One region of the Clostridium sp. 001 genome, then DNA from elsewhere that is predicted to be linked to it. Evidence: riboswitches for the same ligand, from Rfam matches in the RefSeq annotation. Region 1 holds a riboswitch; each other region holds the start of a gene.
What was found. Region 1 has a riboswitch for cyclic di-GMP ahead of B5S50_RS15975 (galactose ABC transporter substrate-binding protein). Riboswitches for the same ligand answer to the same signal wherever they lie in the genome.
Positions count from the first base shown of each region.

Region 2: linked by a shared signal. The riboswitch ahead of B5S50_RS12960 (response regulator transcription factor) and the one ahead of B5S50_RS15975 (galactose ABC transporter substrate-binding protein) in region 1 are both predicted to bind cyclic di-GMP.
Region 3: linked by a shared signal. The riboswitch ahead of B5S50_RS13845 (A24 family peptidase) and the one ahead of B5S50_RS15975 (galactose ABC transporter substrate-binding protein) in region 1 are both predicted to bind cyclic di-GMP.

Region 1 covers NZ_CP020473.1:3,426,025-3,429,294, reverse strand. Annotated here, with positions in the region: gene B5S50_RS15980 (methyl-accepting chemotaxis protein) at 1-939, opposite strand, end outside; gene B5S50_RS15975 (galactose ABC transporter substrate-binding protein) at 961-1,971, opposite strand; cyclic di-GMP riboswitch class II at 2,042-2,125, opposite strand; gene B5S50_RS15970 (ABC transporter ATP-binding protein) at 2,222-3,270, opposite strand, start outside.
Region 2 covers NZ_CP020473.1:2,754,392-2,757,661, reverse strand. Annotated here, with positions in the region: gene B5S50_RS12970 (sensor domain-containing diguanylate cyclase) at 1-457, opposite strand, end outside; gene B5S50_RS12965 (chemotaxis protein CheC) at 450-1,088, opposite strand; gene B5S50_RS12960 (response regulator transcription factor) at 1,081-1,455, opposite strand; cyclic di-GMP riboswitch class II at 1,519-1,602, opposite strand; gene B5S50_RS12955 (P-II family nitrogen regulator) at 1,951-2,325, opposite strand; gene B5S50_RS12950 (ammonium transporter) at 2,454-3,270, opposite strand, start outside.
Region 3 covers NZ_CP020473.1:2,964,679-2,967,948, forward strand. Annotated here, with positions in the region: gene B5S50_RS13840 (bifunctional diguanylate cyclase/phosphodiesterase) at 499-1,824, shown strand; cyclic di-GMP riboswitch class II at 1,893-1,976, shown strand; gene B5S50_RS13845 (A24 family peptidase) at 2,030-2,779, shown strand; gene B5S50_RS21845 (type II secretion system protein) at 3,110-3,270, shown strand, end outside.

The DNA of each region.
Region 1 (3,270 bases):
TGCTTCTCCTGAAGATTTAGATTGATTTTCAGCTCCTTCAGCCACCTTGTTAATGGCATCATTCACATGTCCTACAGTATCATTTAACTGATGGGCGTTATTATAAAGTTCTTCTGAAGATTCAGTTACCTCATTAGAAACATTTAGGACCAGTCTTACAATATTTTTTAAATTTTGTGCCATTATATTAATTGAAGTAGCCAGTTCTCCTATTTCGTCCTTTTCTTCTATTTTTATAGGTTCAACTACCAAATTTCCATCAGCTATCTGTCCCAGGGAATCTACACACTTATCAAGTCTTACTACAATTTTATTAGAAATTTTCATTGCTGCAAAAATGCTAGCTGCAATACTTATTAAAAATATAATACCCATAATCCATTTTGCTCTAGATCCTGCATTTCTAGTCTGTGCCCATGCATTACTTGTAATTTCATTTATCATATTACTAAGTTTAGTATACACATATTTATAATCATCCATATATACTTTTCCATCTTGTAGTCTATCCCTTGCTATTTGAATTTTTCCCGACTTAACTAAGTTTATTTGATCTTTAAAATAGTTATCTATTACCTGAATATTTGGTATAACTTCATTTTTTATAGTAATAGCTAAATTATCATCTACGTAATAATAATTTTTTATATTTTCTATATCCTTTTGAATATTTTCTTCACTTAAATTATAGGACTCTAAAAATCTGTTATCTCCATCGCTTGCAATATAACCTCTGACTCCTGACTCTTCATTTATCAGTTCACTGCTAATTTGGGACATAATATTGCCTATTGGAATAACATCTTTTGAAACCCTGTCTGTAGATTTTTCAATACGGTTAAAATTATAAAAGGCGCCTATTGTAGCAAAAAACATCATTATCAAAATAATACTAAATCCTGCGAAAATTTTAGTTTTAACTTTTACATCCTTTATCACAATACTCTCCCCCAATTAATCCTATTTTGCATCCTGCACATTTTCTTTTGTAATCATTTTGTAATCAATCCAGATGTATTTTCCATCTGTAATCTTATACTTAAAATTACTTTCATCAGGAGTTTTCCCCTTGGAAAGCATATATGATAAATCAAAAACAGCATCACCCTGTTTTGCAGCATCGTTTAAAACAGTCCCGAGAAGGGTGCCATCTTCAACAGCTTTAACTGCCGGTGCCGTAGCATCTACACCTACTACAGGTACATATTTTCCTCCATTAAAATATCCAGCTGCTTTTAGGGCATCAACAGCTCCAAGGGCCATGTCATCATTGTTTGCTATTACACAGTCAAAATTTGGGCCATATGACGAAATAAACGAGGTCATTTTTTCCTGAGCCTTTGTACGATCCCACATGGCAGTATCTTCTGCCACCTTTTGCACCTTAAAGCCTGAATCTTCAAGAGCTTTTATAGAATATTGTGTTCTCTCTTCAGCATCTTGATTTCCCGTTTCCCCTTTTAGCATAATATATCTAATAGTGCCATCTTGAGTAGGATGGTCTTTAAAATAATTTGTAAGCATCTGCCCCTGTATTGTTCCGGATTGCTCCGCTTTAGCACCTACATAGTAAACTTTATTCCATTTTTCCATGTCTTCTTTTTTAGGTTGACGATTTACAAATACTGCAGATATATTTGCTTTTTTACATTTTTCAATAATCTGTCCTGCAGCATTAACATCCACTGGATTTATATCAAGCACATTTACTTTTCTATTTATAAAGAGATTTATCTTGTCATTTTCAACTGTTTGAATATTATCTCCACTCCAAATATCAACTCTAGCTTTTCCATTAGATACCTTATAAATCTCATTCTTAAGTTCAGTTATCCATGTGTTATTAAATTCATAGGCAACAAAACCAATTACAGGTTCATTTTCATTTGAAGATAAAGAATTTGAACAGCCTGTCCCTAAAATAATAGCTAATAAACCAATAACAGCAATTGATTTCATACATTTCTTCACAATCAAAACCCCCTAAAAATATCTAAATTTTCCCCTTATATGCAACCTGCCAATAATCGATTAAAATTAATCGATTATTGGCAGGTTGCACCACTAACTCCAAACTCTCCAGGTGCCCAATTATAGAGAATTTTTCATTGTTTCCAACTTTTAAAAACATACTAAATTATTATCTAATTTTACTGCTAAAATTGAAAATAATCAATAAAATAGAGCCAAAAGTGCAAAATTTACACTTTTGGCTCTATTTTTATAGTGGCTCTTTTCTGTAAAATTGATTATGATACATATTGTAGTACATACTCTTCTTTTTAATTAAATCTCTATGACTTCCTTTCTCTACTATTTCTCCATTATCTATTACCATTATGACGTCTGAATTTTTAATAGTGCTTAATCTATGGGCAATAATAAAACTAGTTCTTCCCCTCATAAGTTTATTCATGGCATCCTCTATCTTAAGTTCTGTTAGTGTATCCACATTACTAGTAGCTTCGTCTAAAACAAGTATTGCTGGATTTGAAAGTATTGCCCTTGATATAGCTATAAGCTGCCTTTCACCTTGGCTTAAGTTATTTCCTCCTTCATGAATTAAAGTATTGTATTTTTGCGGGAGTCTTTCAATAAATGCTTCTGCATTAGCAAACTTAACTGCCTGCTTAATTTCAGTAAAATCTGCATCTAATTTACCATACCTAATATTTTCAAGTATTGTCCCTGCAAAAAGATACGTATCCTGAAGAACTATACCAAAACATTTTCTAAGACTATCTCTCTTATAATTTCTTATATCCTCTCCATCAATTAAAATTTTACCATCCGATACATCATAAAATCTGGTGACCAAATTCACAATAGTTGTTTTACCAGCTCCTGTAGGTCCAACAAGGGCGACTTTTGTACCAGGATTTATATCAAAACTTATGTTTTTTAGTATTTTAACATCTTTTCTATAGCAAAAGCTTACATTTTCAAAAGTAACCTGCCCTTTTACATGATCAAATACTTTTGCATGAGAAATATCTTCCAACTCCTCTTTTTCATCCAGCACTTCAAATACTCTTTCTGCACCTGCTGCTGCTGATTGAAGTGTATTAAATATACTAGCTATATCATTTAATGGTCTTGCAAATTGCCTTGAATAACTTAAAAAACTAGCTATAATTCCCACTGTTATAATATTTTTTAAAGCTAAAATCCCACCTACACCTGCTACAGCTGCAAAACCTATATTGTTTATTACATTCATAATTGGCATTAAAAATCCTGACCAAACTTGAGCTTTTAATCCTACTTCAC
Region 2 (3,270 bases), 670 kb from region 1:
ATTTATCATAATAAGCCAAATTTCTAATAACTTTTTCTTTATCCTTTAGTTCTTTATTTAAAAGAAATAATTTATTGATATATAATTTTAATTGATTAACTCTCTCAAATTCATTGGTAACGTTAATAAACTCCAAAAATAGGAACCTCGATTTGCCTTCTTCTAACTTGCTTATCTTTAAATTAAATTTTCCATTATCATTAACTAGATCCTTATGCATGGTGGCTGAAAAAAACAGTCTATATTCATTATTCATTAAAGACTTTATAGATTCATTAAAATAATTTCTATTAAAACTTGGTAGTGCTTTATAAATACTTTTACCTATAATATATTTTGTTCCAATTCCAGTTATATGTTCCATATAACTGTTCCAAAATAAAATTTTAAATTGCTCATTTAAAATTACTACTCCTTCATTAACATTATCCAGAGCATCAAATAAAATTCTATTCATAAAGTTCATCCCTTACTTTATCAATTTTTTTCATCAATTCATTTAAGGATTTTAATGTTAAATCAATTATTACAGCACCCTCTATTTCCACATCATCTATGAGAAAAGTTATGTATAAAACCAAGGTATACATATAACTTTCATTTTTAATGTCTTTGCTAAAATCTATTACATTAAATACTTTTACTTCCGGTAAAGTATATGTTAAGTTGATATTTAAATAGTTCCCAACTTCACCTAAGATACAATTTAAAATTATATTTCCTATTTCTTTAACAGTATCAAAATCTATGTCTGTAAAATTCATATCATAATATTCACTATTTTCTTGTTCCTCGTTTAAGCAAAGATTTATAAAAGTTCTCATTTTTTTAGCCGGAAAGATTAAATTTGCTTTTCCTTTTAATTTTTTTTCAAAAGAAATAGAAGATACCATTAATGTTCCATCTATTTTATCAGGTAAATATCCATTTATTTTAAATTTTTCATCTTGAGAATTTAATATTTCTATATTAGGAACATCTAACAAAATCTTTTTATTTGTTATTTCCGAAAGAATACTTGCAGCCTTGCCAATACTAATATTAAATAATTCCCTTAATATATCATATCTTAAGGCATTACTATTCATTTTTATCATTCCTCATTTTATCACATATGAACTTTGCTTTTTCCTGATTAAACGGTTTATTTATAAAGTACATTATGTTATATGATTCCATATCTTCTCTTACGTTTTTTTGTACATCTGCAGAAATAACAATTATTTTACAACTAGCATCATATTCTTTTATTAATTTTATCAACTCTTTACCATTTACATTTGGCATCAACAAATCTACAAATACATAATCCGGTTTAATTTCTTTGTATTTGCTAAAGCCTTCTCTTCCATCACTTGCAAAAAAGAACTCAGCATTATCCAAAAAACTTTTTAATAAATTAGATATTATCTTTTGAGAAAAGTTAGAATCATCAACAATTAGAATCTTTAACATAATAACTTTTATTCCCCCCAGTAACCTTAAAATAAAAATAAAGCCAACAATTAATAAACATTATTAATTGTTGGCCGGGTGCACTACTAGCTTTAAAATTTCCAAGTGCCCAAATAGCGGAAATTTTTCATTGCTTCCAACTATTATTAAATTATATTCATTTTACTATCAAATATAAATAAAGTCAAATAACACTAATAACACCAATATCTTAATTAAGCTCTAATATATTCCTAAACTCCACTATATCTCTACTTAGTTTGTCCGATGACTACCTGCTCTAATACTCCCACGCACTCTGTGAAGGCGACTATCACCAAATCGAAGATTTGGGATATCTGCTTTTCTCCAAGTTGGAGTAAAGAGCAGCTACATCTCTGGATAACGATTTCCCCTAAAGGATAACGCATTCTAAGTGCTGAAGCACTAAGAATCCTGTTAATAAGCATCAGGTGGAGTCAAAACTCCACCTGATGCCAAGAACTCTGTTTATCATTACCTTTTATCATCTTTGTTATATTGCAGAGCAGCTTTGCCTTCGTCACCAGTACTTATTCGTATAACATTTTCTACATTATATACAAATATTTTTCCATCGCCCATTTCTCCAGTGTGGAGAACCTTTTTAGCAGTTTCAATAACTTTCTCTACAGGTACTTCACAAACTATTATCTCTACTTTAACTTTAGGCAATAAATTAATATCCATAGTTAACCCACGATAATATTCTTTATGACCTTTTTGCATTCCACACCCTAAAACATTCGTAACAGTCATACCTGAAATTCCTATATCTCCTAATGCTTGTTTCAGCTCTTCAAATCTTCCTCCAGAAGTAATAATATCAACCTTAGTAAGTTTGTCTCCCATTATTTTACCTCCTTTAAACATATATTTACTTTCATAATACAGCTTATGATGTTTTATGAAAATTAACTCTCTAATTCAATTCTTATTTTAAACTAGAGTTCCCTTTCTTACAATAAAATAGTCAATTGTTAAATATTCATTCCTCCATAAGCTTCTTCACCATGTTCTGTAACATCAAGTCCAATCTGTTCATCTTTATCAGTTACTCTTATTCCACTTACAGATTTAATTACTTTAATTATTATAAATGTAACTATTGCAGAATATACAACACTTGCCAGAACAGCTGTAAGTTGAATTAGAACCAATTTAGGATTCCCATGTATAAGTCCACTCGCACCGGCAGAGTTTATTGCTTTCCATGCAAATATTCCTGTAGCAATTCCTCCCCAGATTCCTCCTATACCATGACATCCAAAAGCATCAAGTGCATCATCATATCCAAACTTAGATTTTGCAAAAGTAACAGTAGTGTAACAAATAGCTCCTCCTATTAATCCAATAAGTATTGAAGCTAAAGGACTTACAAAACCTGCGCCTGGAGTTATAGCTACAAGACCTGCAACTATTCCACTGGCAACTCCAAGAGAAGTAACTTTCTTTCTATAGAAGAGTTCACAAACACTCCAACTTATTGCTGAAGCTGCTGCGGAAGTATTTGTAGTTATAAAAGCATTTACTGCTACATCATTTATAGCAAGTGCACTTCCAGCATTAAATCCATACCAACCAAACCAAAGTATTGCCGCTCCTAAACATGTCATCGGCAAGTTACTAGGTTTTCCTACATTTTTCCTTTTACCAAGCATGAGTGCTGCTACAAGTCCGGAAATACCTGAACTAATATGAACTACATTACCACCTGCAAAGTCTAAAGCTCCGAGATTTTTAAGCCATCCACCTGTTCCCCATACCCAGTGAGCAATAGGATCATAAACTAAAGTT
Region 3 (3,270 bases), 460 kb from region 1:
ATATTCACTGGAGTAAGTTATAAGGAATATCTGAAAAATACTTGTGAATATTTAATTTGTAAGAATGTTCAACAAGAATGTATGAAATTTGGTAAGTTTAGATTAAAGTGTTATGTAATAAAGCAGTATAGTTTTAAAGGTAAGTCTTTTGGTAGAAAGTTAATTGAAGTTTTTTAGAAGTGTGTTTGAAAAAAATAATAAATTAAATTTTTATAGTGTATTAATACATTGTAATGGTAATTGAAAAAGGGTGATGAATATTCAGGTAAGATCAGAGTACTCAAAAGAGTTAGGATTTGCTTAACCACCAGTTAGTTATATGATAGCTAATTGGTGGTTTTAATTTTATTCAAAGTATTACTTGGGCAAGTTAATTTTATACAATTATCCTATTAATTTGAATTAAATCTAAATGTATGATATAATAAATTATTAAAATATGAAATTAATTATATTTTGGAGCATTTATCAAAATATAAGGGCGGTGATATATTGTCCATGAAAAAGGATTTCTTACCTTATAATTATGACTTAAATTATTCTATCTATAATTTTGATGAATTTATGTATAAATATGTACAGGAAAAAGATAGCTTCTCAATATGCCTTCTTAATATGTCTAATTTAGGTTTATGCAATTATATATTAGGGTACAAATACGGCAATGTTTTATTGCATAATATTGTGAACAGGATAAAACGTCTTATTAATCAAAAATCATATATTTATAAGTTTGGCGGGAACATATTGCTTATTATAGTACCTAATATAAAATCTAGACGCAGTTCTGTAGAGATTGTAGAAAGAATAATGGAAATAAGTGATGATTCGTTTCTATTGGCAGATAAAAAATTAAAATTGGAAATAAAATTAGGAATTTCTTTATATCCCTATGATGATAGGAAGCTTGGTAATGTATTTAAATATGCAAGTATAGCTTTAAATTGTGCAAATAAAGAACGCGGCAGCACATATGAATTTTTTAATGTTAATATGTATGAAAATAATGCTATGGAAGAAAAAATTCGAACTGATATACAAGATGCTTTGATTAATCATGAGTTCATATTATATTATCAACCACAGGTAAACGTTAACAGCGGTGAGATTTATGGAGTGGAAGCTCTTATCAGATGGAATCATCCAGAGTTTGGGATACTAACACCTTCATATTTTATTGATGGAATAGAGAGAAATGGCGAAATAAAGAAAGTAGGCAGAATTGTCTTTTATATGGCATGTCTTGAGGCAAAAAGACTTCATAGCCTTGGATACTCCGATTTAATTATGTCTGTTAATTTGTCTATAAGACAATTTGAAGATGATTTTTTTATTACTTTTATTAAAAATATATTGGAAATAACGCAAGTTAAGCCTGAATATATTAATTTTGAAATAACTGAGAGGACGGCTATTAATTCTACTGAAAAAATTACATCTGCCTTGAGAAATATAAAAGATATGGGAATAAAAATATTTGTTGATGATTTTGGAACTCAATATTCATTTTTAAATTACCTATACAGTGTGCCTATAGATGGAATAAAAATAGATAGATCTTTTATTAATGGTATAGATAAATCTGAAAAAAAGTTTACTATTGTAAGACATCTTATCAATCTTGCAAATGACTTAAATTTGGAGGTAGTGGCAGAAGGTATGGAAACAGAACAGCAGCTTAAATGTTTAGAAAAAGCTAATTGCATTAATGTACAGGGCTTTTTCTTTGGAAAACCTCTTAGTTCCAATGATCTTGTAAATTTTATGAAAACATCAAACTTTAGTAAGCCAGGTAATAGCATCTTTTCAGAAAGCAAAAAATAAAGTACAAAGTTTTAAAAACACTTATATTTTGGTGAAGTTTATGGTAAAATCATAATAAATGATTTAATATATTAATGGGAAACAATGAAATACGCACTTTATATGGGCATCTGGTGTGTATTGAGTTAATGATGCAACCGGCCTTATGATTATAGAACTTTTTTATAATCATAAGGCTTTATTTAACCCTAAAAATGGAGTGCATATGTATATTTATTGTAGTATTATTGTTTTTGTTTTTGGAACCATAATAGGAAGTTTTTTAAATGTATGCATATATAGAATACCAATGGAGGAATCTATTGTGTATCCACCTTCTCATTGTACAAATTGTGGCAGCAGGATTAAATGGTATGACTTAATTCCTATAGTAAGCTATGTTATTTTAAAGGGACAATGTAGAAATTGTGGAGAGAAGATATCTGCAAGATATCCTATTATAGAATTTACAACTGGTTTGTTGTACACTATGCTTTATGTTAAATTTGGAATTAGCATAGATATTGTAAAATATATTGTATTTATAAGTATTTTAATTGTGGTAGGAATGATAGATTTGAATACCACTGACATTTATTTTAAAACCACAGTAGTAGGTCTGATTTCTACATTTATATTTTTAGTAATATATTATTATAATGGCCTGCCTATAAAGACATATGTATATGGAGGTATAGTAGGCGGTGGACTTTTAGCTCTTATCATTCTCATAACAAAAGGTGGCATGGGATGGGGAGATGCAGAAATTTGTACTGTGTGCGGCTTGTTTCTTGGGCTTAAACTTACTTTCCTAATGTTGTTTTTATCCTTTATTATAGGAGCCACTGCAGGAGTAATACTTATTCTGTCAGGAAAGAAGTCAAGAAAAGACTACATACCTTTTGGACCATTTATTGTACTGGCATCTATTATTACAGTATTTTGTGGACAAAATATTGTAAATTGGTATTTATAACAAAAGGGTGTTGTAAGACATATATTAATTTATAGTATGTTATTTTAAATCAACTTTCATAGTTTAAAAATATTGCGAAACAAAGCTTTTGAAAATAACAAAGTTCAAATAACAAAGAACAGATAAAGATGATTTCCCTCGTATCTCAGGAAATCTATAATTTTAATATTTTCTGACGTTAGGAAGAAAATTATCCTTATTTGATATTTGAACTTTGAACTTTGTTCTTTAAAAAAATTGTTTCACAATTTTTTTATATTAAGCCCAAATTCCATATATGGGAAAGCTGAGCTATTGAGTTATTTTAATTAATGAAGGGATGGGATGTCTGTGGAAAATGTAATGACATTAGAAAAGAAGAAAGGCTTTACACTTATTGAACTCATGATAGTACTTGCTATTATTGCCATACTTGCTGTAGTTTTAATTCCTAAGTCGCAAATATTTAAAAGCAATTCTAAAAATGCAGGTGTAACTACCAATGTGAATAC